4 regions of the Mesorhizobium sp. 2RAF45 genome follow, and region 2 is predicted to be linked to each of the others. Evidence: riboswitches for the same ligand, from Rfam matches in the RefSeq annotation. Region 2 holds a riboswitch; each other region holds the start of a gene.
What was found. Region 2 has a riboswitch for cobalamin ahead of AB4Z43_RS02665 (CbtB domain-containing protein). Riboswitches for the same ligand answer to the same signal wherever they lie in the genome.

Region 1: linked by a shared signal. The riboswitch ahead of AB4Z43_RS13340 (DUF1636 family protein) and the one ahead of AB4Z43_RS02665 (CbtB domain-containing protein) in region 2 are both predicted to bind cobalamin.
Region 3: linked by a shared signal. The riboswitch ahead of AB4Z43_RS11805 (aromatic ring-hydroxylating oxygenase subunit alpha) and the one ahead of AB4Z43_RS02665 (CbtB domain-containing protein) in region 2 are both predicted to bind cobalamin.
Region 4: linked by a shared signal. The riboswitch ahead of bluB (5,6-dimethylbenzimidazole synthase) and the one ahead of AB4Z43_RS02665 (CbtB domain-containing protein) in region 2 are both predicted to bind cobalamin.

What each region holds. Positions count from the first base shown of each region.
Region 1 is NZ_JBFRGG010000004.1:68,976-75,910, reverse strand. It holds gene AB4Z43_RS13345 (ABC transporter ATP-binding protein) at 1-601, opposite strand, end outside; gene AB4Z43_RS13340 (DUF1636 family protein) at 598-1,065, opposite strand; cobalamin riboswitch at 1,088-1,293, opposite strand; gene AB4Z43_RS13335 (class I SAM-dependent methyltransferase) at 1,503-2,150, opposite strand; gene AB4Z43_RS13330 (DMT family transporter) at 2,438-3,397, shown strand; gene AB4Z43_RS13325 (substrate-binding domain-containing protein) at 3,525-4,514, opposite strand; gene AB4Z43_RS13320 (ABC transporter permease) at 4,584-5,639, opposite strand; gene AB4Z43_RS13315 (sugar ABC transporter ATP-binding protein) at 5,639-6,935, opposite strand, start outside.
Region 2 is NZ_JBFRGG010000001.1:531,726-538,660, forward strand. It holds gene cobD (threonine-phosphate decarboxylase CobD) at 1-1,003, opposite strand, end outside; gene cbiB (adenosylcobinamide-phosphate synthase CbiB) at 1,002-1,976, shown strand; gene cobO (cob(I)yrinic acid a,c-diamide adenosyltransferase) at 1,973-2,602, opposite strand; gene cobU (bifunctional adenosylcobinamide kinase/adenosylcobinamide-phosphate guanylyltransferase) at 2,604-3,119, opposite strand; gene AB4Z43_RS02660 (CbtA family protein) at 3,112-3,927, opposite strand; gene AB4Z43_RS02665 (CbtB domain-containing protein) at 3,943-4,122, opposite strand; cobalamin riboswitch at 4,156-4,353, opposite strand; gene AB4Z43_RS02670 (aromatic ring-hydroxylating oxygenase subunit alpha) at 4,485-5,654, shown strand; gene AB4Z43_RS02675 (MFS transporter) at 5,658-6,857, opposite strand.
Region 3 is NZ_JBFRGG010000003.1:485,642-492,576, forward strand. It holds gene lysM (peptidoglycan-binding protein LysM) at 45-509, shown strand; gene AB4Z43_RS11795 (alpha-ketoglutarate-dependent dioxygenase AlkB family protein) at 737-1,366, shown strand; gene AB4Z43_RS11800 (2Fe-2S iron-sulfur cluster-binding protein) at 1,466-2,563, opposite strand; gene AB4Z43_RS11805 (aromatic ring-hydroxylating oxygenase subunit alpha) at 2,584-3,831, opposite strand; cobalamin riboswitch at 3,946-4,146, opposite strand; gene AB4Z43_RS11810 (DUF680 domain-containing protein) at 4,643-4,840, shown strand; gene AB4Z43_RS11815 (DUF680 domain-containing protein) at 4,913-5,116, shown strand; gene AB4Z43_RS11820 (DUF680 domain-containing protein) at 5,184-5,420, shown strand; gene AB4Z43_RS11825 (ABC transporter ATP-binding protein) at 5,506-6,618, opposite strand; gene bglA (beta-galactosidase BglA) at 6,650-6,935, opposite strand, start outside.
Region 4 is NZ_JBFRGG010000006.1:121,593-128,527, forward strand. It holds gene ribB (3,4-dihydroxy-2-butanone-4-phosphate synthase) at 1-519, shown strand, start outside; gene AB4Z43_RS18235 (MFS transporter) at 626-1,849, opposite strand; gene AB4Z43_RS18240 (TetR/AcrR family transcriptional regulator) at 1,970-2,578, shown strand; gene AB4Z43_RS18245 (hypothetical protein) at 2,674-3,657, shown strand; partial or broken gene bluB (5,6-dimethylbenzimidazole synthase) at 3,777-4,448, opposite strand; cobalamin riboswitch at 4,452-4,631, opposite strand; gene AB4Z43_RS18255 (histone deacetylase family protein) at 4,753-5,679, shown strand; gene AB4Z43_RS18260 (exodeoxyribonuclease VII small subunit) at 5,683-5,934, shown strand; gene AB4Z43_RS18265 (DUF2277 domain-containing protein) at 6,034-6,300, shown strand; gene AB4Z43_RS18270 (pirin family protein) at 6,341-6,935, shown strand, end outside.

The DNA.
Region 1 (6,935 bases), on a different contig from region 2:
GCGCCACCAAAGCCAGATCGTGCAGCACCGCGATCACCGTCATGCCGAAGCCGGCCACGAGCTCGAGCAGCTCGCCGCGGGCGCGCGGATCGAGATGGTTGGTCGGCTCGTCGAGGAACAGCACTTTCGGTTGCTGCGCGATGGCGCGCGCCAGCTGGGCGCGCTGGCGTTCACCGCCCGACAGCGAGCCTATGCTGCGGCCAAGCAGCGGCAACAGGCCGGTCCGGCGCAACGCGTCGACGACGATGTCGCGCTCCTCGCTCCTGCGCCTTAGTCCGGCATGCGGGACGCGGCCGAGCTCGACATAGTCGATCACCGCCAGCCGCGGGTCCGGCTGGTCGGTCTGGCCGACAACGGCGACGTGCAGGGCCCGCTCGGCGGTCGAGATCCTGTCCAGGCGGCGCCCGCCAAGCTTCACCTCGCCGGAACTTGGCCTGAGCATGCCCGACAGCATGCGCAGCAGCGTGGTCTTGCCGGCGCCATTGGGGCCGATGATGGCAAGGCGATCGCCTGTGGCCACCGACAGGCTGACGGCGTGGACCAGGTCGCGGCCATTCGCCGTCGCGCAGAGTTCGCGGGCTTCGAGAAGCGGCGTTGTCATCGGCTGTTGCCCTCAACCTTGGCCGGTCCGGGAATACGAGCCAGCGTCTTGCCCGGCAGCCGCGGCGGACGCTGTCCGGAATTGCACCAGCCGTCGGCAAGCGAGGCGTAAAGCCTGGCAAATCGCACGAGATCGCCGGCGTCGGCCTCGGCGTCGATGCAGCCGAAGAGATAGGAAGCCTTGCCTGGCGCCTGGAAGGCCACGGTCAGCGGCCGCGCACAGCCCGCCATGCATTCGACGCCTTCGATCGTGAAGCCATGCGCCACAGCGGGTTCCTGGCAGGCCGCGAGCCGGGAGCGCAGATCGGCACACAGGCTTTCGCCCGACCTGATGCCGGTCGGGATGTCACGGCAAAGCGTGCACACGATGATGCGATGATCGATGGCGCCGTCCAACTTTCCGTCACTTTCCAAAACTAGCGACGGAAGGATGCTGGCGAGCCGGACGACAAGACCGACGTCCACGTCTCCTCCCGGCACACCCCGTCCGGTCAACTCGGTGATGGCAGGTCTCCTGGCTCGCGGGTCTCAGCGCAATCCTGCCTTCCCAGCCTTGCCGGCCAGTGGCACGTCGGATCTTGCTCACCGCTTACAGTTGCGGGGGCAGCCACGGTCTCGACCTCTGCGGGTCTCACCGTGTTCCCTTTTCACCCCTTGCCTTTCGGCGCGGGGACCATCACGCACCCACCGTAGATTTCCATCGATCGCATCGCAATGGGTTTTTTGCGATGTCGCTGCGCTGCGTAGAATATGTAATAACATTACTTTGAAGCGATATTTCTCGACGATGTCAACCCCTGTCCTCGCGCAATAAGTCTTCGGCGGTACCTCGGTTTTCAGCCGCGAGTGGTCACCAGGCAGGAGGCATGACACCTGGCCGCGGTCGCCGAGGGAAACCGGCGCTACAGCTTTCTAAAAAAGCCTGACAGAATATTTGGACCCGCTTCGCCTGGCCGCAGTCTGATCCCGTCTTCAAAGCAATTCAGCGTCACGCATTCGAAGCCGTAATGCGCGAGGAGCGCCACCAGCGAGTCACGGTCGAAATGGTGCAGGTGCTCGTTGGGCAGACGCATGCGCCACGTCCGGAACCACGCATCGCCATCGGCGCCGAGTTCACGCCAGCGGCAATAAGGGACGGCGATGGCCAGGTGGCGGGTCTGAAGGCGGGCGAGGAAACCCAGATCCGGAATGTGCTCGAGCACGTCGAACATGGCGACGAGATCCCACGAGCCGGCGAGCGCCTCGTCCCAATCGACAAAGCGGACGCCCTCGGGCAGCGGAAATTTGGTGATGTCGCAGCCGGCACAGTCGGCAACCCCGGTAATCTTGGCGGCCTCAATGAAGGTGCCGGTGCCATAGCCAATCTCCAACACGGACCGCGGTATCTCACCGGTGATCCCCAGCACCCAGCCAAGCCGCTGATAGCCGAGCTTGATGGTCCGGTCGCTCAGATCCTCGTAATAGGAAATGTATTGCTTGTCGTATGTGATCGGCGTGGCGTCGATCTGGTGGATCACGCCGAAGCGGTCGAGGTTGTAGTTGTCTAGCATTCGCGGCGCCCCCGGGATTTCGAATGCTTATATGGCGGAGTTGAACGCAAGGTAAGCAGTTGGGGCGGGATGCCAAATTCTGGCAGGAGCGCGACCAGAACTAAATGTCACATTTGGGTCGACTGCCAACCGCCACTGCCAGGCTATGCAACGCGAAAAGCTGACACGCGACCTCCCGATACCAAAGTAAAAGCGTACGCGACCTCACCCTTCAAAACGGATGCATGACCCAACGACGCAGGTTATGTTACCCCGTCGGCAGACGTCATCGAAGGGGAGGACATGACATGCAGGCAATGCCGATAGCGCATCAAGCCGCGCAACCCGCGGTCGGCCCCATATCCTCCTTGACCGGCTATCCGGCCGCCATCCTGTGCTGGCTGCTTTCGGCTGGTGTCTATATCGCGGCCAAATGGGTGGCGCCTGAAATGCCGCCCTGGGGCCTCTGCTTTTGGCGGCTGACGCTTGCCTGCGCCATCCTACTGCCGATTGTGCACCGTCATCACGACGCCATGATTGGGCTTTTGCGAACTCGCGCCTTGGAGGTCGTCGCCGTAGGGGCGATCGGCCTCACCCTATGCCAGGGTATGATCTACCATGGCCTCAACGACACCAACGCCACCACGGCCGGCATCATCATGGCGCTTTCGCCTGTCATGACGATGGTGCTCGCGCGTTTCGTGCTTGGCGAACCGCTCGGATTGTGGAAGTCGCTTGGCGCGCTGGTTGCGCTCGCCGGAATGATTTTCATCGTTGCCCACGGGAACCTGACGGCGCTGCTGCAACTCGAGTTCAACGCCGGCGAGTTGTGGATCGTCGGCAGCGCGTTCTGCTGGGGCCTGTACACCGTGCTTTTGCGCCGTGCCAAATTCGGCATCGAACTCCTGCCGATGGTCGTGCTGCTGCTCGGCGCCGGTGCGCTGGTCGCGTTGCCTTTCCATTTGTGGGAATTGTTCAACGACGCACGCTCCGCCATGGACGTCCACAGCATTCTCGCGCTCGCCTATCTGGCAGGACCCGGCGGCGCCTTGATGTACTATCTCTACAACAAAAGCGTGGAAACACTCGGCGCGAGTCGGGCGAGCATGCTGCTCTACCTGCAGACGGTGTTCGTCGCCATGCTTGCCTATCTGCTGCTCGGCGAGGAATTGCACGATTACGATCTGGTCGGTGCGGCCTTCATTGTCGCCGGCATCATACTCGCCACCGTGGTCAAACCCAGGCCAGCTCAACCACGCGTGGCGTAGAAATCTATAGCCGCGCGAATGACCGAAGTGCGCCATGAAGTTGCCATTCTTCGGCAGGCCCTCCCAAAACGAACAAGGCCCCTTCCGGGGCCTTGCGCATCAAGTTCAATGCCGGGCTCTCCGGCCCTCACTTCCCCATCAGTTGCTTGGCGTTCTCCGCCGTGATCGCGGTCGTTTCCACCGTCACCGTTGGTTCCACCGAAGTCGCGCAGTCGAGCAGGATCTTCTTCGACATCTCGATCGCTTCCTTGGCGCCCGTCGGATAGGTGAAGGTCGCCGCCCAGTCGCCTTTTGCGACGGCCTCGATGCCGCCGGCCGGTCCGGGCAGGCCGTCGGTGCCGATGATCTTGACGTCCTTGCCAGCTCCCTTGGCGGCAAGCAGCGCGCCGGCCGCCATCATGTCGTTGGAGGCATAGAGCACCTTGATGTCGGGATGCGCCTGCAGCATGGCGGCAAAGGCGGTCTGGGCTTTGTCCGGCACCCAGTCGGCGGCCTGCTCGGCGACGACCTGGATCTTGGCATTCTCCTTGACGCCGTCCTTGAAGCCGTTCAGCCGCTCAACCGCCGGCGTCGAGCTCGGCAAGCCTTCCAGCACCGCCGCCTCGCCGCCATCCGGCAGCAAGGTCTTGGCGGTGTATTTGCCGGCCTCGAGCGCGATCTTGTAATTGTCGCCGCCGATGAAGGCGGTGTAGTCCTTGCCGGGATCGCCGACCGTCTTGCGGTCGAGCTCGATGACCGGGATGCCGGCATCCATGGCGCGTTTCACCGCCGGCGTCAGCGGTGCCGCCTCGAAGGGCGAGATCAGCAGCAGATCGACCTTCTGGGTGATGAAATTGTCGACCTGCGAGGTCTGCGTGTTGACGTTGCCGGCGCCGTCGGCGATCTGCAGCGTGAAGCCCGGCACGGCCTTGGCCGCCGCGGTCAGCTCGTCATTGACGTGCTGACGATAGGGCTCGGCATTGTTGGCCTGCGAAAAGCCGATGATGAACTGGCCGTCCTTGGCGCAGGCCTTGACCATCGGGTCTGCAGCCTGGGCGGATCCCGCAATGCACAGGCCCGCGCCTGCCAGAAGCACGGCGTGAAGCGTGCGCCTCGTTCCTTGTCTTGTGGTCTTCATACTCACTCTCCTCCTCGTCGGGCCGGGGGCCAGACCTTGGTTGACTTCGACTTTGTTGCCGCCTTCCTCCTAACGACCCAAACCCTCGCGGCGGCGAACGAGGGATTGAAGCACTGCCGCCAGCACGATGATCGCGGCGGTCGCGAGTAACTGCATTGCCGGCGTGATGTTGTTGAGCTGCAGGATGTTGGCGAGCGCGCCCAGCATGATGGTGCCGGCCACGGTGCCGACCATCGAGCCGGCGCCGCCAAACAGGCTTGTGCCGCCGATGACCACGGCGGCGATGGCTGTCAGTTCGTAGCCCATGCCGTCATTGGCGCTGCCGAAATTGAACTGGCCGGCGTGCACGATGCCGGCCAGAGCCGAAGCAAAACCGGTGATGGCATAGACCGAGATCTTCACCATCGAAACGGGCACGCCGGAAATGCGCGCCGCGCGCTCGTTGCCGCCAACGGCAAAGACATAGCGGCCGAAGCGCGTCGTGTTGAGCACGATCGTTGCGATCGCGGCAAAGACGATGAAGACGATGGTGGCGACCGGCACGGTGTTGTTGAACAGCCGCTCTCCGAGGATCGCAAACACAGGCGGTGCCAGGCCCGGCCCGTCGCCATAGGAAATGTTGATGTACTGGTTGCCCGAGACGACCAGCGCCAGGCCGCGCGCCGCCTGCAAGCCAGCAAGCGTGACGATGAACGGCTCCAGCCGAAAGCGGGTGGAGATAGTGCCCTGGATGGCGCCGAAGACGATGCCCATGACGAGCACGGCGAGGATGGTGGGAATGAGCCCGAATCCACCCGAGATCATCATCGACGCGGTGACGACGCTGGACAGGCCGAGCACCGCGCCAACCGACAGGTCGATGCCGGCGGTGATGATGACGAAGGTCATGCCAATGGCGATGATGCCGGTTTCCGACACGGCGCGCACGATGTTGGCGATGTTGTCGGGATCGAGGAACAGGATCTGGCCGTGCCGGCGCGGCGAGAAGATGATGCCGCCGATCGCCACCACCACCAGGCCGATCAGGCTCTGGAAGCGCACCACAAGGGCGAGCGGATCGCGATGCTTGGGCGCTGCCGCCGGCACAGCGGGGCTCGCTGTCACCGAAATCTTCTGTTCAGACATCAGGCCTCCCTGCCATTTGCCGCGTCAAGCACCGTGTGCTCGTCGACGCCGCCGATGAATTCCGCCACGTTGCGCCCTTGGCGCAGCACCACGATCCGGTCGCACAGGCCGATGAGCTCCGGCATCTCGCTGGACGCGACCAATATTCCGAGCCCCTGCGCCGCCAACTGCCTCAGCCGCGCGTAGATCTCGCCCTTGGCACCGACATCGACGCCGCGGGTCGGTTCGTCGAGCAGCAGCAGCCGGGGATTGCCGAGAATCTCCTTGGCCAGCACCACCTTCTGCTGGTTGCCGCCGGACAGCGCGCCGACGGCGATGTCGGGATTCTTCGGCCTGATATCGAACTGGCCGAAGGACTGCTTCACCGCATCCGCCTGGCGGCGCTGCGACATCAGGCCGAAGGGCGAGATGCGGCGGATCACCGACATGACCAGGTTGAGGCCCACCGCCATTCTGAGCATCAGCCCGCTGCCGCGCCGATCGTCGGTGACGAAGGCGATGCCGGCCGCGCGGGCCGCCCTGATCGAATCCAGCCTTACAGGCCGGCCATTTATAGCAACCTCGCCTTCCCAACGGCCGGACAGGCCGGTGCCATAGAGCGCGCTGAGCAGTTCGGTGCGCCCTGCCCCCATGATGCCGGCCAACCCGACGATCTCGCCCGCCTTGACGTCGAGCGAGACGCCGCTCGGCGGCTGCCAGCCGGCGCTTTCATGGGCGAGCCTGAAGCTGGCATCACGCAAGCTGAGCAGTGTCTTGCCGGCCTTCGTCGACCGTTCGGGATAAAGCTCATCCAGCGGCCGGCCGACCAGAAGCCGGACCAGTTCGGCCTGCGGCGCGTGCGGCTCGGTGACGCCCGCGACGCGACCGTCGCGCATGACCGTCACCCGGTCGGCGATCTGCGGTACCTCCTCGAGGCGATGCGAGATGTAGACGATGCCGACGCCGCTGGCGGCGAGCTTGCGCATGATGTCGAACAGCCTGTCGACCTCACCTACCGTGAGTGCGGCCGTCGGCTCGTCCATGATCAGCACGCGCGAGGCGTAGGACAGCGCCTTGACGATGGCCACGACCTGGCGCTGGCCGATCGACAGGTTCGCCACCATGCTGGCCGGATCGATGGCCAATTCGATGGCTTCGAGACGCTTGCGCGCCTCGCTGCGCATTGCCGGCACGTCGAGGAAACCACCGGGCCGCATCAACTCGCGGCCAAGGAAAAGGTTGGCGGCGACGTCGAGTGTCGGCACCAGGTCGAGTTCCTGGAAGATGGTGGCGATGCCGGCCGCCTGCGCCTCGCGC
Region 2 (6,935 bases):
ATTCGGCAAGAGCGGATTCGAGCCGCTGCCATTCCACCTCGCTCCCCGGCAAGCCGGCCCGCAACACAAACGGCCGGTCGTTGAAGTGGCGAAGCAGAATGCCCCTCTCGCCAAGCGCCGAAAACAGGCAGGCGGCGTCCGGAAGGCTGATATAGCGGAACAGCGTGGTACCGCCCGCTACAGGCACGCCGAAACGGCCGAAGAGTGCGTCGAGCCGCGCCGCACCCTCGGCTAGTGATGCCCGCATTGCGTCCTGCCAGCCAATATCGGCAAGCGCGCGAATGCCGTATTCCAGCGCCGGGCCAGCGATGGCCCATGGCCCGAATTGCGTCTCCAGCCGTTCGACGGTCGCGCTATCGGAAAGCGCGAAGCCAAGCCGCAGGCCGGCTAGCCCAAAGAATTTGCCGAACGAGCGCAGCACGACGAGGCCGCCTTGATCTGCATCTCCGGCGAGGCTGTGTTGGCGTGGGCCGACATCCATGAACGCCTCGTCGACGACCAGCAGCCCGCCTCTGGCGCGCAGCCCGGCGGCCAGTGCCAGCAGCCGGTCGCGCTCGATGACGCGCCCATCCGGGTTGTTCGGATTGACGATGACGGCAAGGTCGGCCTGCGCCAGCGCCGCAAAATCGCTGACTTCGCTCACCTGATGCCCCGCGATCGCCGCTGCGCGCGCATGTTCGGCATAGGTCGGCCCCAGCACCAGAGCCTCGCGGGGCCTGACCAGCGATGCCACGCGCGGCAGCAGGATCTGCGTGCCGGGCGCCGCGACGACATTGGCCGGCGACGGCGCGCCATAAGTGCTGGCCGCGATCTCCATCAGCTCACGCGCCCGTGCCTCTTCCGGCAATCGCCACAGCGAGGTGGCGGGCAGGTCGAAAAGCGGGTAGGAGTGCGGGTTGATACCGGTCGAAAGGTCGACGAAAGGCAGAGGAGCGTTGGGGAAAAGCGCCCTCGCCCTGCCAAGACTCCCACCATGGTCCACCGCTCCATCAAGAAGCTTCATGTCTGTCCTGATCGCTTTCCTGTCACTGGCCGTCGAATTTGTCCTGGGTTACCCGGACTGGCTCTTCCGCGCCATCGGCCATCCGGTGACGTGGTTCGGCAGGCTGATATCCTTTCTCGACTTGAGGCTCAACCGCGCCACCGATCCCGACGCGTTGCGTCGCCAACGTGGCGTCCAGGCGCTGCTGATCATCGTGCTGGTACCGGCGGTGATCGGCCTCTGCGTCCAGCTTGTCCTGCTCTGGTTCGTGCCCCTGGGGTTCTTCATCGCCGCGCTTCTGGCGACATCGCTGCTGTCGCAGAGGAGCCTCTACGAACATGTCGAGGCCGTGGCTGACTCGCTCGAATCGGGCGGCCTCGCAATGGGCCGTGTCGCCGTCTCGCGCATCGTCGGCCGCGATCCCGAAGCGCTCGACCGTGCCGCCGTCTGCCGCGCGGCGATCGAGAGCCTGGCCGAGAATTTTTCCGACGGCATCGTCGCCCCCGCCTTCTGGACAGGTGTTGGCGGGCTCGCCGGCGGCGCTGCCTACAAGGCCGCCAACACCGCCGATTCGATGATCGGCCACCGCACCCCCCGCCACGAGGCTTTCGGCTGGGCGGCGGCGCGCTTCGACGACTGGATCAACCTGCCGGCATCGCGGCTGACGGCGCTGCTGATCGTGCTGGCGGCTTTCCTGGTCAAGGACGCCGATCCCCGCAATGCCTGGCAGGCGGTGCGGCGCGATGCCAAAAAGCACCGCTCTCCCAATGCCGGCTGGCCGGAAGCAGCCATGGCCGGCGCGCTTGGCCTGGCGCTTGCAGGCCCGCGCAGCTATGGCGGCATCGTGGTCGACGACGTCTTCATGGGCGAAGGCGGCCTCCGCGACGTCGACAGCGGCGACATCAGGCGGGCGCTGAAACTCTACCGCGTCGCCGATTATTTGCTGATCGCGTTGTTCGCCGTGGTTTCGGTCATCGCCGTTCTTGCGTTCTAGAACTCGATCCCCTGCTGCGCCTTCACGCCTGCCGAGAAGTGGTGTTTGGTGACGCCCATCTCGGTGACCAGATCGGCCGCCTCGACCAGCGCCGGCTTGGCGTTGCGGCCGGTGACGACGACATGCAGGCCCTCGCGGCGCGCCTTCAGCGCCGCAACCACCTTGTCGAGATCGAGATAATCGTAGCGCAGGGCGATGTTGAGCTCGTCGAGCACGACAAGGCTGATCGAGGGATCGGCGATCAACTCCAGTGCCTTGGCCCAGGCGGCCTCGGCGGCGGCGATGTCGCGCTTCAGATCCTGCGTCTCCCAGGTAAAGCCCTCGCCCATCGCATGCCAGACGACGCGGTCGCCGAAAGCGGCAAACGCATCCTTCTCGCCGGTGTGCCACTTGCCCTTGATGAACTGGACGACGCCGACGCGCTTGCCATAGCCGAGCATCCGCAGCGCCAGGCCGAAGGCGGCCGTGGTCTTGCCCTTGCCCGGACCGGTGTTGACGATCAGCAGTCCCTTTTCGACCGTCTTGCTCGCCACCTCGGCATCCTGCACCGCCTTGCGCTTGGCCATCTTGGCGCGATGGCGCTCTTCGTCCCGGTCCTCGGTGGGCTTGTTGTCGATGTCGGTCATGTCACTTCACCTTGAGCGGTAGCCCCGCCACCATCAGCAGCACCGTATCGGCGATCGCCGCGACCTGCTGGTTGAGCCGGCCGGCGTCATCGCGAAAACGGCGCGCCAGGGCATTGTCCGGCACGATGCCTTGCCCGACTTCGTTGGAGACCACGAACCAGGGGCCGCGCGGCCGCGACAGCACATCCGCCAGCCGCCGGCACTCGGCGCCGACGTCGTGATCGGCCAGCATGTGATTGGTCAGCCACAGCGTCAGGCAGTCGATGAGCACCGGCTGGTTGTCCGGCAAGGCCTCGAGCGCGCCGGCAAGGTCGAGCGGCGCGTCGATGGTCGTCCAGCCTTCGCCGCGCCGCGAGCGGTGCAGCGCGATGCGCTCGCGCATTTCGTCGTCATAGGCTTGCGCGGTGGCAATATAGGTCCACGGTGACGGCAACGCCGTCGCCAGGATTTCGGCATGCGCGCTCTTGCCGGAGCGCGCACCGCCGATGATGAAGGTCAGCTTGTTGCGATCAGGCAAAGCTGTCGCGCAGGCTGGTCGCCGTGCCAGTGAAGCGTCCGCGCACCACGCCGACGACGGCGCCGAGGACCAGCCAGAACACCAGATTGGTCAGCGTCACCGCCACCACGAACTGGTGGTGCAGGCCCTCCGGGATCGGCGTCTCGAAGCTGTCGGGCTGCGGCGCGCCGACAATGTGCGGAGCAACGATCAGCGCCACGGCAAGGATGGCCAGCGGTAGCGACTTGCGGAATGCGATCAGGCCGAGCCCGATAGCGGTCGCGATCACGGTTGCCACCCACCAGATCTGGCGCTGCGTCAGGTCGGCGGCCGGCATGGCCGGCAGTTCCGGAGGCAGGCCGAGACCGGGCGCCAGTGTGAAGATGGCAAAGCCGGCCAGACCCCAGAACACGCCCTGGCGCCAATTGCCGATGCCGCCGGCGAATTCCGAAACCGCGACCAGGATCAGCGCGAAGCCTATGCCGGTGACGACATTGGACACCACGTTGAAGGCAAAGCGCTCGAAGCCGTCGGCCGGTGCCCAGCCTTCGTCTTCGGCCGGAGCGGCGGCTGCGGCCGGTGCCGGGGTCGCGGCGCTCATCGAATTTGCCGCCGGTGCGGCCGAACTCATCGCGTTGCCACTGGCGGCCCCAGTCGGCGCCGCGGGTGCGGCGGCATGGTCATGGCCATGGCCGCCTTCGGCCTGTTCGTAGACTTCCGCCTTGAGGATCAGCGGTACGGTGGCATAGGCCTGCATGCAGGCAAGAACGACGCCGGCCACGAGCCCTGCGATCGCCGCGATGAACACGACGTTGCGAAACAGGTTCATGATGTCAGATCCTTGTCAGTGGCAGGGAAAAGCCATCGAATGCCGGTTGTCATGACCGGCATTGTGGACCGCTTCGATATGCGAGAAGCCGACAAAGCCGATGATGAAAGTGCCGAGCAGTGCGGCGAGCGCCAGCTGCATGAAGCCCGACTGCGAGGAGACGGAGGCGCCGAGGGAGACGGAAGCGGTATTCATATCTTGTCCTTTCACCCTCCACCCGAGGGCCTGTCAGTTTTGCCGTCGTCGGCAGGTCTCCTGGCTCACGGATCAGCGCCCTTCCCCACCTTCCCGAAGACGAACCTTCAGTGGCATATGGAGAGGACTACCGCACACAGTTGCGGGGGCAGCCACGGCATTGGGCAAGAATTTCGCCCGCACCGCATTCCCTCTTGGCTCCAAAACGGAACCGACGACTGCATGACTATAGGGAAAATCGCGACACGCGGCAAACCAAATTCCGCCGGCAAACAGCGCGATTGCGCCATGCCGTTTGCAGGCACGAGAATTGACAATTCTTCCTGCCGGGTGTCGGCTGGCCGCTTCACAGGAAGCCAGCCATGCAGCCCACTGCCAGCGAGCGCGCCCCTTACAATGGCCTGACCCAGGCCGAACCGACCCTGCCCTCATCGGCCTATTGGGATGGTGAGAAGTACCAGCGCGACCTCGATGCCATTTGGTACAAGAACTGGCTGCTCATCTGCCGCGAGGCCGATCTGGCCCAGCCGCTGGCCTTCCGCCGATTCCGCATCGGCACGCAGGACATCGTCGTGCTGCGCGACGACACCGGCGCGCTGCGCGCCTTCCACAACACCTGCCGCCACCGCGGCTCGCAGCTTTGCCAGGAGAGCGAGGGCCGGCTGAAGGCGCGACTGATCACTTGCCCCTACCACGCCTGGTCCTATTCGCTGCGCGGCGACCTCGTGCGCGTGCCGTCGAAATCCTTGCCCGATGGCTTCGACAAGGCCGACCATCCGCTCTACCGCGTCGCGCTCTCGGTGTGGCGCGGTTTCGTGTTCATCAATCTGCAGGAGGATGCGGCGGGCTCAGCGCAGGCATCCTTCGACCCGGCCTCCGGCAATCTCGGCAACTGGCCGCTGGAAACGCTGGTATCAGGCCATGTGCTGCGCAAGGTAATGCACTGCAACTGGAAGATCTTTTGGGAAAACTTCAACGAGTGCCTGCACTGCCCGGGCGTCCACAAGGACCTCTCGCGGCTGGTGCCGATCTATGGCCGCGGCCTGATGAGCCGGCACGACGATCCCGAATGGACGCGCCATGCCGACAATGACGCACCGGAATTTTCCGGCGGCCTGCGCGCCGGCGCCGAGACCTGGTCGCGCGACGGCCAGGCGCACGGGCCGGTCTTCTCCGGATTGACGCCAGCCGAACGCGCCGCCGGCCAGACCTACGCCACCAGCCTGCCCTCGATGTTCATCGTCGGTCATGTCGACTATGTCAGGACCGTACGCCTGGTGCCGCTCGGCCCGGAAGAGACCGAACTTGTCGCCGAGTGGCTGTTCGCGCCCGAGGCGCTGGCCGCGACCGATATCGACAACATCGTCGCCTTCGGCACACAGGTGCTGGAAGAGGACGCCGCCATCTGCGAGGTCAACCAGAGGGGCCTGCGCTCGATGCGCCACCAGGCCGGCGTGCTCATGCCCGAGGAGTATGAACTGCACCGCTTCCACAACTGGGTGCGCGAGCAGCATGCGGCACTTTCACCGTGATCCTCACAGAGACTTCGGCAGGTAACGCCAGGTCACGAACCCGCAAACCGCCGCCAGCAGGCCGAGCGTGACGAACACCGAGCCCAGTCCGAAGAAGGCCAGCACCACCGAATAGACCAGCGGCGGCGTCAGCTCGGAAAAATCGAGATAGGTGCGGTAGACCGCCGCCATCTGCGCCCGCTCATAGGAGCGCACCGAACGCATGAAGGCGGTCGAGCCCAACGCATCGAGCGCTATGGTGAAAAAGGCGCCGCACAACAGGAAGGCGCCGGTGAGCAGCGGCACGGTTTCGCCGACCGTGCCCGCCGCCAGAAGCATCGCCGACATGGCGAAATAGGCAAATGTCATGGTGCGCCGGCCGCCAAAGCGTTTTCCGGCCTTGCCCCAGAAGATCGCCATGAACAAAAGCGCGTTGCCGGCCGAAACCAGCAGACCGCCGGCCAGCTTGCCCTCGCCGGTGATCACCATGAACAGTGGCCCATAGACGAAGAACGTCGTCCAGAAGCAGGAGCGACCGAAGGCGATCAGCCAGGCAAGCCTCAATCTGGGCTGCGCGACGAAGCGGCCGATATTGGCGAGCGGATTGGCCGGCCGTGTCTTGCCGGGCCGGATCGACGGGTTGTCGCCCAGCCGATAGGTCCAGAACAGTGCGAGCAGGGCCAGCGCGAACACCGCCACCGCACCATGCGCGGCGTAGATGCCGAATCGCGTGTAGAGGAAGATGCCGAGCGTCGGCCCACCGGTCCAGGCGAGCATCGACCACGCCATGCGCAGCGATTCGGCCTGCATGAAGTCGGTCTTGCGGATGTGGTCCATGATGTAGAGATTGAGCGTGATCGAAAGTGCACTGGCGCCCATCACCCGGCACAGCATGCCCGCCAATTGCCCGGCCAGCGTATGGGTGACGAAGAACAGCGAGCCGATGGCGAGCAGGCAGGCGCCTGCGGTGTAGACCCAGCGCCGGGCAAAACGGCGGATCAGCATCGGCATGAACAGGGTCACCGACAGGCCGAGCAGCGCCACGATGGTGTAGAGGATCGAGACGATCTGCTCGTTGTGCAGGATCTCGTAGGCCTGGATCGGGATGACGCTCGACACCGTGGCGCGAGCGAAGGATTCGACAGCATAGAGCGAGGCGAAGGTGCGCGCATCCGCGGCCCTGAGGGCCGGAAGCCAGATCGGATGGCGCACATGGGTGGACATTGCTTCCCCAAAGCAGAATCACCGGTCAAATCTGCCTTGGCCGTTCCCGGACGATTAAGAGGAAACCGACGCATAGGC
Region 3 (6,935 bases), on a different contig from region 2:
GCAGATGCGAGGTTTCGCCATTGCCACAGCAAGGGAGACCAGAGATGGGCATGTTCGATTTCGTCAAGAGCGTCGGCAAGAAACTGGGCATCGGCGGCGACGAGGAAGCCGCACCCACGGCCGACACGCTCAAGAAGGAGCTCGATTCACACAAGCTCGGCACCGATGGCGTGCAGGTCGTCGTGCAGGGCGACACGGCGGTGCTGAAGGGCGTGGTCAAGGACCAGTCGATCTTTGAAAAGGCGGTCATCGCCGTCGGCAACACGCTGGGCGTCTCCAAGGTGCAGGCCGACGAATTGCAGGTCGCGCCGGACGCCGGCAAGGCAGCTGCCCCGGCCAAGGAACCGACCTTCTACACCGTCCAGAAGGGCGATAACCTCTGGAAGATCGCCGAGAAAAGCTACGGCAAGGGCCAGGGCGCCAAGAACACCGCCATCTTCGAGGCCAACAGGCCGATGCTGACCCACCCGGACAAAATCTATCCGGGCCAGGTGCTGCGCATCCCCTGATTCGGCTGCCAGGCAGTCTCGAAACGGCTTAATCAAGCGCCGCGCATCCGAAAGGACGCGCGGCGTTTTCGATTTTTGCCAGTTGCGCTTCAGCGAGGCCGTGATGTTGCGGCCCTGACCCAGATAGCAATAGCCGCAGCAGTGCAATCGGCGACGGCTTTCGGGTCGCTGTTTTCCGTTGATGGTGGCATCTTGCGGGCTCGAACCATCTCAAGGTGCGCTATTCCATGCTCGTTCTGCCCAACGGCGTCCGCCACATGCCGGCCTATCTCTCCCGCGCTGTTCAGGAGGCGCTGGTCGAAGAGGTGAGAGGCATCATCCAGCAGGCGCCGCTGTTCGTCCCTGCCATGCCGCGCACCGGCAAGGAGATGAGCGTGCGCATGACCAATTGCGGCCCGCTCGGCTGGGTCACCGACAAGGAGCGCGGCTATCGCTACCAGCCGACGCATCCGCTGACAGGAGAGCCATGGCCGCCGATCCCGGAGGGCCTGCTCGAGCTGTGGCGGCAGGTGTCGGGCTATCCGAATCCGCCGGAGGCCTGTCTTATCAATTTCTACACGGCCGACGCGAAGATGGGCCTGCACCAGGACCGCGACGAGGCCGATTTCTCGGCGCCAGTCGTCTCCGTCTCGCTGGGCGACGATTGCCTGTTCCGGGTCGGCCAGACGACGCGCGACGGCGCCACCAAATCGTTCAGGCTGAAGAGCGGCGACGTCGTCGTGCTTGGCGGCGAGGGCCGTCTCGCCTTCCACGGCGTCGACCGCATCTATCCCTCGACCTCGGCGCTGCTCAAGAACGGCGGCAGGATCAATCTGACGCTGCGGCGGGTAACGAAGCCGCACGAGAACGCCTTATAAGCCGCTCCCGAGGCACGTCCCTATCAAGGTCGCAAGGGTCCTGGAAACAACAGCCGCAACTGCCTGGCAAGGCTGCGGTGCCGGGGCCGCCCGACGCTGTCACGCCTCGATTTCGAGAGCCGAAAGCGGCTTCGAGCAGCAGGCGAGGATGAAGCCGTCATCGATCTCGTGATCGAGGATGCCGCCATTGTGGCTCATCTCGACGGCGCCGGAGACTTTCTTCACCTTGCAGGTTCCGCACAGGCCGAATTCGCAGGCCGCTGGGATCCGCACGCCCGAGGAGCGCGCCGTCTGCAGCACGGTCTGGCCGGCGACGCACTCGGCATCGACATCCGAAAGCGCGAAGCGGATCGGTGTGGCCTCGACGGGAACGGCAATGCCGTCTTCCCCGGGCGACGCGAACGGCGCCGGGACTTCCTCCACCGCGGGGGCGGCAAAGCTCTCCTGGTGGTATTTCGTCATGTCGAAGCCGGCGGCTTCAAGCATGCCGCGCACGGCGCGCATGAAAGGATCCGGACCGCAGCAGAAGATCTCGCGTTCGCGGAAATCGGGCGCCAGCAGCGGCAGCCGGATCGCGTCGATGCGGCCCATATGGCCGTACCAGCCCTCGCGGCTCGACCGCTCCTCGATCATGAAGCCGAGCGACAGGCCCGGCATATGGCCGCCGAGCAGTTCGAGCTCCTTGCGGAAGATGATCTCTTCCGGGCGACGCGCGCAGTTGACGAAGCCGACATCGGTCCATGGCGCGCAATCGTTCAGCCAGCGCAGCATCGACATCATCGGCGTCACGCCGGAGCCGGCCGAGATGAACAGATATTTGGCCGCCGGATGGCTGTGCAGCGAAAAATCGCCGCTCGGCCCATAGGCCTTGACGTGCGAACCGGGCACCAGGTGATCGAACATCCAGCGTGTGCCGGTGCTGCCGGCCTGCGCCTTCACCGTCACCGCGATCGAGAACGGCCGCGACGGCGACGACGACAGCGTATAGGTGCGCATCAGCGGTCCGTCCAGCGTCGGCAGTTCCAGCGTCACGAACTGGCCCGGCTTGTAGCGGAACCAGGTCTGGTTGTCGGAGCGGAAGGTGAAGGTCTTGACGTCAGGCGCCTCGTCGCTGACGCCGATCACTTCCAGCACCTGCAGCCTGTCGTTCCAGGGCGCCATCTGGTCGAGATGGCGATAGAGGCCAAGATCCGTCATCGCGTTCATCCCCAAACCCCTCAGGCGACACTGCGCAGGGCCGGCCGGCCATCGTCGGCAAGGCGCGGACCGATGAAGCGGGCGTACCAGTCGACAAACTGGATCACGCCGCCCTCATGCAGCTCCGAATAGGGGCCGGGTTCATAGGCCGGCGACTGGATGCCGAAGGCGTTTTCCTCGACGATGCGGCGATCCTGGTCGTTGGTCTCGGTCCAGACATGGGTGAGTTCGGCAAGATCGTAGTCGACACCCTCGACCGCATCCTTGTGAACCAGCCATTTGGTCGTCACCGCGGTTTCCGTGGCGCTGATCGGCAGCACGCGGAAGGTGACGGCGTGGTCGCCCAGAATGTGGTTCCACGTCGTCGGATAGTGATAGAGCAGCAAGGAACCGATGCGGTCGGCGGAGACGCTGTCGGACAGGTTCTTCTTCACCGCCCGCTTGCCGGTCATCGTGTAGCTGACCGCATCGCGCAGCAGCGGCGCGCGGGTGGCGCGGTATTGCCCGGCCGGATCTATGCGGAACTTGCTCGGCAGGCCGGCCGCTTCGCATTTGGCCCAGTGTGCCAGCATCTCCGGATCGCTGTCGGCGCCTTGCACGCCGGTCACCGTCGGGGCTTCCGGGAAGGTTTTGCACAGCTCCGGGTGATTGCCGGCGCAGTGGTAGCACTCGCGGTTGTTTTCCCAGACGAGCTTCCAGTTGCCCTTCTCGACGATCGTGCTCTCGAAGGCGATCTTGGCTTCGCTGAGCCGGTGCGGCTTGAGATAGGGTTCGATCATCGCCCGCATCGGCGAGAAGTCGGCGGGTTCCTTGGCCAGGCAGATGAAGATATAGCCGGCCACGCTTTCGCAGGCGACCGGCTTCAGGCCGAACTGGCTCTTGTCGAAACCGTCGGCCATCTGGCGGGCAAACAGCAGCCTTCCGTCCAGCTCATAGGTCCATTGGTGATAGGGGCAGACCAGCTTGGCGGCCATGCCCTTGTCGGTGTTGCAGACGCGGCTACCGCGGTGGCGGCAGGAATTGTGGAAAGCGTTGATCTTGCCCTGCTGATCGCGCACCAGCACGACCGGATAGTCGCCGATCTGCACGGTGATGAAGCTGCCGGGCTTGGGCAGTTCGCAATCATGGCCGACGAACAGCCAGTCGCGATACCAGATCAGCTCCATGTCGAGCTTGAAGAAATCGGGATCGGTATAGAAGGGCTGCTCGAGCGAGAAGCCCTCTCTGCGGCTGTTCAAGAGCCTCAGCATATCGTTGCGCGCATCCATGTCCTGTCCTCATACTTCAAGGACTGAACTGGTGGTGATTGAGGAAGGATGAGACGCAGGCCGGCGAAAGCCGGGCGCGCGCCATCCGCCTCTTGACCGCCCACCGCGATCAGTCGAGTTCAAAAATCTCGGGCTGGTTTCCGGGCTCTGGAGTGTCCTTGCGGACGGTCGCGACACCTTCCCAGGCTTTCGCCCAGTGGTCTCCCGTTGCGACTTGAACTCCACCACCGTTGCGGGGGCAGCGCCGGATTTTGACCGGCTTCCCAATTCTCCGCCCCGTCGTCACGAAGCGGCACCTGAGATGACATGATCTAATCACGACGGCGTTTGCGACATCGGCATGAAAGCGACATCGCATCCATGCGGCGCGACACGCATGCGCAACGATCTGGGCGCGGACAGCGGTCACGAAAATCGTCGTCGCCGATAGCTGTACTGGCTGTCAAAATCGACCCGGAACAGGGGCAAAAAAAGGTTAACGGTTTCGAAAAGTGACTATTAGAGGATTCTAAAATCGAACCGAACGGTTCGTTTCTGTTGACGGTGCGTGCAGGACGGTGTGAACACTGGACCTCCGATACAGTCTGTGATCTTGCGGCTGGCTTTTATTAAGTGATTGATATCAAGAAGAAAAATTTATGGCAAGGAAACCTCTGGCACAATTTCAAGTGGTGGATTCTTGGTCCACACGGAACAACTTCGTGATTGGAAACGGCGATCTGGCTTTCCCACATCGGGGCTGTCCGAACGACGCGATTTCAATCCCAAGACACGCCGCTAGACGGACGGAAAAAATACTGGAGTACTAAAAATGAAAAAGATTGTTCTCACTGCCGCCGCCCTTCTGGCCATTTCCGGCAGCGCCTTCGCTGGTAGCGACCACTACGGTTCGAATGCCGCCGCAGCCACGACTGTCGACAGCTCGTACACCGCTTCGACCAAGAAGTCGGAACCGGCTGCTCAGACGCCTGCCCAGGGCGCAGATCACAACCTCTTCGGCAATAACTAACAACGGGTCCCGGCTAATGGCGGGCTTTTCGCCCGCCGCTCTGGCCGATCTTGAGAAACTCAGGAGACTAACATGAACAAGCTCATCCTTGCTGCCGCCGCCGTCCTGGCCATTTCCGGCAGTGCCTTCGCTGGCAGCGATAACTACGGTTCCAACGGTGCCAACCAGCCGGCCGCTGCGGTCGACCATTCCTACACGGCTTCGGTCGACAAGTCGGCTCCGGCCACCCAGGTGCCTGCTCAGCAGGGCGCCGACCGCAACCTCTTCGGCAAGTAATGCCGGTTCACGGAAATGGCGGCGATGCCGGCCATTCCCGTGAAATCCAGAAATTCAGGAGACTAACATGAACAAGCTCATCCTTGCTGCCGCCGCCGTTCTGGCCATCTCCGGCAGCGCTTTCGCGGGCAGCGACAACTATGGCTCCAATGGCGCCAACCAGCCCGCCGCAACTTCGGTCGACAACTCGCGTACGGCTTCGATCCGCGAGAGCGGCTCGCCCGTCTACAAGCTGCTCAATTCGTCGGGCGACGTGCAGAAGTCCGCTCCTCAGGGCAGCGACCGGAACCTCTTCGGCCGTTAACAGCCGAAGCTGATCTCCAAAAAAAGAGCGGCGGGCCTGGCCCGCCGCTCTTTTTTGTTGCCTTGACCCAGCAGGACCGGCGGCCTCAAGCCGCTTTTGCTTCCGGCTTTTGCAGCGCGAAGGAATGTCCGTCCGCATCGAAGATATGCAGGTCCTCGGCATTGGCGCTCAGCCGCAATGTCGAACCGCGCTTGACCTCGACATTGCCCGGCAGTTTGGTCACCAGCGGCAGGTCGGCGCGGCCGATATCGATATAGACCAGCTGGACCTCGCCGAGCTGCTCGACATAGTCGACCGTTCCCTCGAACAGATAGTCCGCGCCGCTGGCAATCATCAGGTCTTCCGGCCGCACGCCGAAACTGACCGCCGCGCCCTTGGCCGAGGCCGGCGTCGTGATCGGCACCGTCGCCTTGCGGCCGCCGACATGGTTGACGACGGTCGGGTTGCCGGTCTTGTCGATGGTTGCCGGCAGGATGTTCATGGCCGGCGAGCCGATGAACTGGGCGACGAACAGGTTGCCGGGCTTCTTGTAAAGGTCCATCGGCGTGCCGACCTGTTCGACATGGCCGTCCTTCAGCACCACGATGCGGTCGGCCAGCGTCATCGCTTCGACCTGGTCGTGGGTGACGTAGATCATCGTCGTGTTGGGCATCGATTCCTTGAGCTTGGCGATCTCGATGCGCGTGGCGACGCGTAGCGCCGCGTCAAGGTTCGACAGCGGCTCGTCGAACAGGAACACCTTCGGATTGCGCACGATGGCGCGGCCGATGGCGACACGCTGGCGCTGTCCGCCCGACATCGCCTTGGGCAGCCGGTCGAGATATTTGGTCAATTGCAGGATTTCCGCCGCCTGGCGAACGCGGCGGTCGATCTCGGCCTTGTTCTCTTTGCCGATCTTCATCGAGAACGCCATGTTGTCGTAGACCGTCATATGCGGATAGAGCGCGTAGGACTGGAACACCATGGCGATGCCGCGCTTGGACGGCGGAACGTCGTTGACCACGTCGCCATCGATCTTGAGTTCGCCCGACGTGATTTCCTCGAGCCCGGCGATCGAGCGCAGCAAGGTCGACTTGCCGCAGCCCGACGGGCCGACGAAGACGATGAACTCGCCCGATTTGATATCGAGGTCGATGCCGTGGAGAATGTTGAGATTGCCGTAGGACTTCTTCACTTGTCTCAAATTGACATCGGCCATTGGTGTCCTCCCAGTGATTTCCTCAAAGATTTCAGTCTATGCGTCCGAACCAGGCGGCGTAGCCGCCAAGCTCGATCGAACCGGTGCTCGCCTGCCCCGAAAACCCATGTCCCGGCAAAGGTTGCAGGGATCGGCCGCCAAGGTCAACCTTGGCCGGCTTGGCGCCGAGGTTAAAGACGCAGACAACCTGCTCATTGCCGGCGCGGCGCGTGAAGGCGACGGTGTCGCCCTCGCTTTCGATGAAGGTGATGTCGCCCTTGGCCAGCGCCGGATGGGCGCGGCGGAAGGTCAGGAAGCGCCGGTAGTGCTCGAGCAGC
Region 4 (6,935 bases), on a different contig from region 2:
GCCGACCTCATCGCCTACCGCCAGCGCAAGGAAACGCTGGTCGAGCGTGTCGCCTGCTCCGATATCGACACGCTTGGCGGCAAGGCGCAGGTCTTCACCTACACGCTGCCCTGGGACACGATGCATCACGTCGCTGTCGTTTTTGGCGATATACGCGATGGCGAGGACGTGCCGGTGCGGCTGCATTCCGAGGATGTGGTGACCGATGTCTTCGGCACCAGCCATCGCCTGGACGGCATCATGAAAGCGATGGGCGAGCGCAAGCGCGGCGTCATCGTCTATCTCAGAGAGGGCTCCGTCGGCGTCGCGCACCAGGAGCGCAAGCGTCCGCTGAGCGGCGATCGCGAGGATCACGAAGAGGCGCGGCGCCGCGAAAACGAATGGCGCGAGATCGGCCTCGGCGCGCAGATCCTGAAGGATCTCGGCATTTCCTCGATCAACCTGATCGCCTCGCGCGAGCGTCATTATGTCGGCCTCGAAGGGTTTGGCATCCACATCGCCAAGACAGAGATCCTCTAGCTACCTGAAACCTCCGCGATGTCGTCATCCTCGGGTCTGCGCTCCGCTTCGCGTCGCTCCGCCCGTGGATGACGAAGTCACACTGGCCCAAGCCATTCCGACCGTGTCACTCCGCGGGAACGACCGCAGCGTCGCATCCGTCCAGCTCGCATTTTTGCGTGGCCAGGATGCGCTGGCCGAGCAGCACGGTGGCGAGCGCAATCGTGCCTGATGCCACCGAGACCCAGAACCCGTTCTGGGCGCCGAACGCATCCACCACGGCGCCGGCGGCGAAGGAGCCCAGTGCCATGCCGATGCCGATCCCGGTGGTCACCCAGGTGATGCCTTCGGTCAGCATCGCTTCCGGCACATGCCGTTCGATCAGGCCGAAGGCCGTGATGAAGGTCGGCGAGATCGCCACGCCGCTGATGAAGACGGTCAACGCTAGAAGCGGCACGCTGCTGGCGGTGAGCGGCAGTAGCGTGCCGAGCGTGACGAGGGCGACCGCGATGGCGAGCTGGCGTTGCAGTGGAGCCTTCAGGTTGAGCGCGCCGACAATGATGCCGAGCACGAACGACCCCAGCGCGTAGACGCCGATGACGAGGCTGGCGGCGCCGGGCTGGCCGAGCTCTTTTGTGATGGCCACCGTGCTCACTTCCGTCGTCGCGAAGGTGGCGCCAATGAAGATCAGGGCAAAGGTGATGATCTGCACTGGCCGCAGGCGGATCGCCGAGCCGCTCGAGTCGTGGTCCACCGGGCGCACTTGCGGCTCGGTCGATCTCTGCAGGATGAACGCGGTCGACCCCAAGGCGAGGAACAGTGTGCTCGCCAGCATGCCCGCTTCCGGAAACAGGGCGGCGCTGAGGCCGACCGACAGCGATGCGCCGGCGATGTAGACCAGTTCATCCGCCGCCGATTCGAAGGCGAAAGCGGTGTTCATCTCGGGCCGGCCCCGGAAAAGCTCCGTCCAGCGCGCGCGCACCATGGCAGGCATACTGGGCATGGCCGCCGCCAGCAGCGCCGACACGAACAGCGTCCAAACCGGCCAGTCCTGATTGGCGGCCGCAATGAGAGTGATGAAGGCGAGCACGGAGATGATTGTCGTGGGCACGACGATCCGCGTCTGGCCAAGGCGATCGACCAGTCTTGATATTTGCGGCGCCAGGAATGCGTTGGCCAGAGCGAATGTCGCCGAGACGGCACCCGCCAACCAGTATTCGCCACGCGTCTGCGACAGCATTGCCACGATGCCGATCGGCGCCATGGCGATCGGCAGGCGCGCCATGAAGCCGGCGGCCGCAAAGCCCCTCGCTCCAGGGGCGCGGAAGATTTCTGAATAGGGGTTTTGCATGGGGGTTCCTCGACAAAGGGCGGTTCGACAATTACATACGAAGCGTATGAGGATTAGATAGAGCATACGCGACGTATGTCAATTGGCATACGGAACGTATGTGAATAGGACCAGACGGAAATGCACAGACCCCGCAAGGAAATGATCGCCGAAACGCGCGCCAAGCTGATTGCTGCGGCCCGCCAGGCCTTTGGCACGATCGGATATGCCGAGGCGTCGATGGATGATTTCACGGCATCGGCCGGGCTGACGCGCGGCGCCCTCTATCACCATTTCGGCGACAAGAAGGGACTGCTGGAGGCGGTTATCGCCGAAATCGACGGCGAGATGGCGGCCCGGGTGAATGAGGTGGCGTCGAGAGCGCCGACCCGCTGGCAGCATTTCGTCGACGAATGCACGACCTATATCGAAATGGCGCTGGAGCCGGAAATCCAGCGCATCATGTTCCGCGACGGTCCGGCCGTCTTGGGCGATCCGGCGCAATGGTCGAATGCCAATGCCTGCGTCGGCTCAATGACCGATCATCTGACCGCGCTGCAAGGGGAGGGGGTGGTCGTCCCGGGCGTCGACCCCGAGACCGCCGCACGGCTGATCAACGGGGCGAGCAGCCAGGCGGCGCAGCGGATCGCCAATTCTAACGACCCCGAAGCGACGTCGAAGATAGTGGTTGCGGCGTTCAAGCAACTGCTCGAGGGACTGCTCAGAAAACCGGGTTCGCAACAGAACTAAATCCTCGTTGGGCGCACCGCTGTCCACCGCTCATGATTGACAATCCTCGGGGTGAGCGCATCCTTCCCAGCCATCTCTGAGGGGAGATTCGGGACATGTGGGATTTCGATATCGGCAGGTCGGTGTCCATCATGGTTCGGACCTGGCCTTTCATTGTCTTCCGCATGATCGTCTATTTCGGCATCACGCTGGCCTACATCATGGCGACCGGCACCGGCGCTTCCGTCGGCTATGGCGTCGGCCATATCTCCACCGATCCTGACGGGCCGATGTCCTTTGCCCTGTGGGGCGGGGTGGTCGGCTTCGGCGTGGTTTCGATCGCCGTCTATTGGATCCGCGAATACATCCTCTACGTCGTCAAGGCCGGCCATATCGCCGTGATGGTCCATCTGATTGATGGCCGGGATGTTCCCGACGGCCAGAACCAGATCGCCTATGCCAGGCAGGTCGTGACCGAGCGCTTCGCCGAGGCCAACATCCTTTTCGTCGTCGACCAGCTGGTCAAGGGCGCCATCCGCGCCATCACCGGCCTGCTCGGCGGCATCGCCGCCTTCCTGCCCATTCCGGGGCTGAGCGGCCTGGTCTCCTTCATCAACACGGTGATCCGCCTGTCACTCACCTATGTCGACGAGATCATCCTCGGCTACAACATCCGCATCAATTCGTCCTCACCGTTCGAAACCGCTCGGCAAGGCGTGGTGCTCTACGCCCAGAACGGCAAGACCATGATCAAGAACGCCGTCTGGCTGGCGGTCATCATGTGGGGTGTCTCCTTCGTCATCTTCCTGCTGATGCTGGCCCCGGCCGCCGCCATTCTTTTCCTCATGCCAGGGCAACTCGCCGGCTGGGCTTTCGTGCTCGCCATCGTCTTTGCCTGGGCCTTCAAGGCGGCCTTCATCGAGCCCTTCGCCATCGCCTGCCTGATGCAGGTCTATTTCAAGACCATCGCCGGCCAGGTGCCTGACCCGGCCTGGGATGCCCGGCTGGCCGAGGCGTCGTCGAAGTTCCGAGAGTTGAAGGACAAGGCGCTGGCCTCCTTTGGCGGCTCGCGCTGGGGCACGGCCGGCGCGACGCACTGATCGGCGGGATTCGCCTGCGCAGCAGCAACCGTGTTGAGGTGCGCCACCGCTGACTTGAGTGGCGTCTCTCCTTGCCCGCAAAAAGTCTCGCTCATGATCAGGTCGGGCAGCGGCAGCCGCCGGCCCCAGCCATGCGTTTCCAGGTCCGGTTTGGATGCGAACTCGGAAACCCGGCCGACGCAGAGATATGCGATCGGCGTCACGTGCTCGGGAATGGACAGCAGGCTCTTCAACGCTTGCGGCTCGATGATGCTGACCCAGCCGACGCCGACGCCTTCGGCACGCGCGGCCAGCCAGAAATTCTGCACCGCGCAGACCGTGCTGTAGAGATCCATCTCCGGATTGTGCCAACGTCCCAGCGGCGAGTTTTTTGAGCGCTCGCGGTCGCAGGTGATGCAGATGTTGAGGGCGCTTTCGCAGATGCCTTCAAGCTTGAGCTTGCGGTAGAGCGCCTGTCTTTCCACTTCGATTTCAGGCAATTCCTGCTCGCGCGCGGCCAGGAACAGGTCGCGCACATCAGCCCGTCGCGCGGCGTCGCGGATGACGATGAAATTCCACGGCTGCATGAAGCCGACCGACGGTGCATGGTGGGCGGCAAGCAGAAGCCGCGCCAGCACCGCGTCGTCGAGCCCGGTGGGCAGAAAATGGCTGCGCACGTCGCGCCGCGTGAACATGGCGCGGTAAACCGCGTCGCGCGCCATCTGGTCAAACTCGTCACCTGAAGCAGCGGTCATGTGTTCCGGCATCGCGTGTCCCCTTGCGATCGCTATCAATGCCGTCCGCCTGACCATGCGGATGACGATGCCTGCCAGGCCGGTCTTCTGGCTTGGGATCAACCCGCGTCCGGTGCCTTCCCGTCATCGACAGTGGCATTTACCGGCGCGGTCCCCCTCACAGCGTTGGGCACGCCACGGAATTCAACCGTGTTCCCGATTCTCCCGCTTGCGACGGGCACCAGGCAGTAGCGGCGACCTTACGCCGAAGGCTCGGCCGCGCCAATCCCCGCAGCGACGCCAATGGACGCAGGCGCGATTTTCCCCAGCCATCAAGCTGCAATGCATGGCCATCGCGGCGCCGGGGCACTAGATAGGGAGCATGACAACCCGTCTCTACACGCATCCGATCTTCCTCGAACACATCACACCGCCCGGTCACCCCGAGCGGCCGGACCGCCTGCGCGCCATCGAGCGCGTGCTCGACGACGAGGCTTTTGCCGCGCTCGATCGTGTCAAAGCGCCGGAGGGCGACGAGGCCACCATCCTCTACGCCCATCCCGCCGATTTCGTCGCCCGTGTGCGTGCCGCCATTCCCGAAGAGGGTATTGCCCGCATCGATGCCGACACCACCGCCAGCCCGAAGAGCTGGCAGGCGGTGATCGCCGCGATCGGCGCGGCCAACGCCGCTGTTGACGACGTCTTTGCAGGCCGCGCCGACAATGTCTTCGTCGCCGCAAGGCCGCCCGGCCACCATGCCGAAAAGACCACCGCAATGGGCTTCTGCTTCTTCAACACGGCGGCGATTGCGGCGCGCTATGCGCAGAAGAAGCATGGCGCCGAGCGTGTCGCCGTCGTCGACTGGGATGTCCATCACGGCAACGGCACGCAGGATATTTTCTGGGACGATCCCTCGGTTCTCTATTGCTCGACGCACCAGATGCCGCTTTATCCCGGCACTGGCGCGAAGACCGAGACCGGCGCCGGCAACATCGTCAATGCACCCTTGGCGCCGCAGACCGGCAGTGAGGTGTTTCGCGATGCCTTCCTGTCGCGGGTGCTGCCGTCGCTCGACAATTTCGCGCCCGATCTGATCATCATTTCGGCCGGTTTCGACGCGCATCACCGCGATCCGCTGGCCGAGATCAATCTGACCGAGGACGATTTCGACTGGGCGACCGGCCAGCTGATGCAGCGCGCCGCGCGCCACAGCGGCAACCGGCTCGTCAGCCTGCTCGAGGGCGGCTACGATCTGCAGGGACTGGCATTTTCGGTCGCCGCCCATGTCGGGCGACTGATGAAAGGATGAATGATGGCTGGTGAAACCAACGAAGACGTCAAGGCGATGAGCTTCGAACAGGCACTCGACGCGTTGGAGAAGATCGTCGATGATCTGGAGCGTGGCGACGTGCCGCTCGACCAGTCGATCAAGATCTACGAGCGCGGCGAGGCGCTGAAGGCGCATTGCGACCGGCTGCTGAAGGCCGCCGAAGACAAGGTCGAGAAGATCAGGCTGTCGCGCGACGGCAAGCCGGTCGGAACCGAGCCGCTCGACGCGGATTGAGGCGCGGAGTAGCCTTACCGGTTTTTGGACACGATCAAGGTTGAGGATTAAGCTCGTCCCGATTGAAACGGCTCCAGGACAAGAGGAGATACGGAAGCGATGTGCAGAAACATCAAGACCCTGTTCAATTTTGACCCGCCGGCAACCAATGACGAAGTGCGCGACGCGGCCCTTCAGTTCGTTCGCAAGCTGAGCGGAACGACACGGCCCTCGAAACAGAACCAGCATGCGTTCGATCACGCCGTCGAAGTCATTGCGGCATCGGCGCGCGAACTTCTCGATTCGCTCGAAACCAATCAGCACCCGCGCAACCGCGAAGAGGTGGCGGCCAAACTGCGGGCAAAAGCGGCGATCCGCTTTGCCTGATGCGGCCAGAGCGGTCCTCGACCGCTGACAAGGAGAGCCCATGAGCTTCTTTCCCGGAAAAGACCCTGAAGCCGGCGACGCCTTTGCCAGCGACCAGATCGAACTGATGGTCATCCCGAATGCCAAGGACATTGGCGGCTTCGAGGTGCGCCGCGCTCTGCCGACCGCCAGGCGGCGGCTGGTCGGGCCATTCATCTTCTTCGATCGCATGGGTCCGGCGATCCTGCGGGCAGGCCAGGCTCTCGATGTCCGTCCTCACCCGCATATCGGCCTGTCGACGGTGACTTATCTGTTCGACGGCAAGATCCGTCATCGCGATTCCCTGGGCACCGAAATGGTGATCCAGCCGGGCGACGTGAATTTGATGACCGCCGGCCGCGGCATCGTCCACTCCGAGCGCACGCCGGAGGAATTGCGTGGAGCGCCGATGTCGATCTCCGGCCTGCAAACATGGCTCGCCTTGCCCGATGGCAAGGAGGAAGTGGCCCCGGTCTTCGAGAACACCGCTGCCTTGCGGCTGCCCGAGATCGATGCCGAAGGCGTCCGCGGCCGCATCGTCGTCGGCGATTTTCAAGGGTTGCGCTCCCCCGTGAGAGCCGATTCCGAGACACTGTACGCCGACCTTAGGCTGGCGC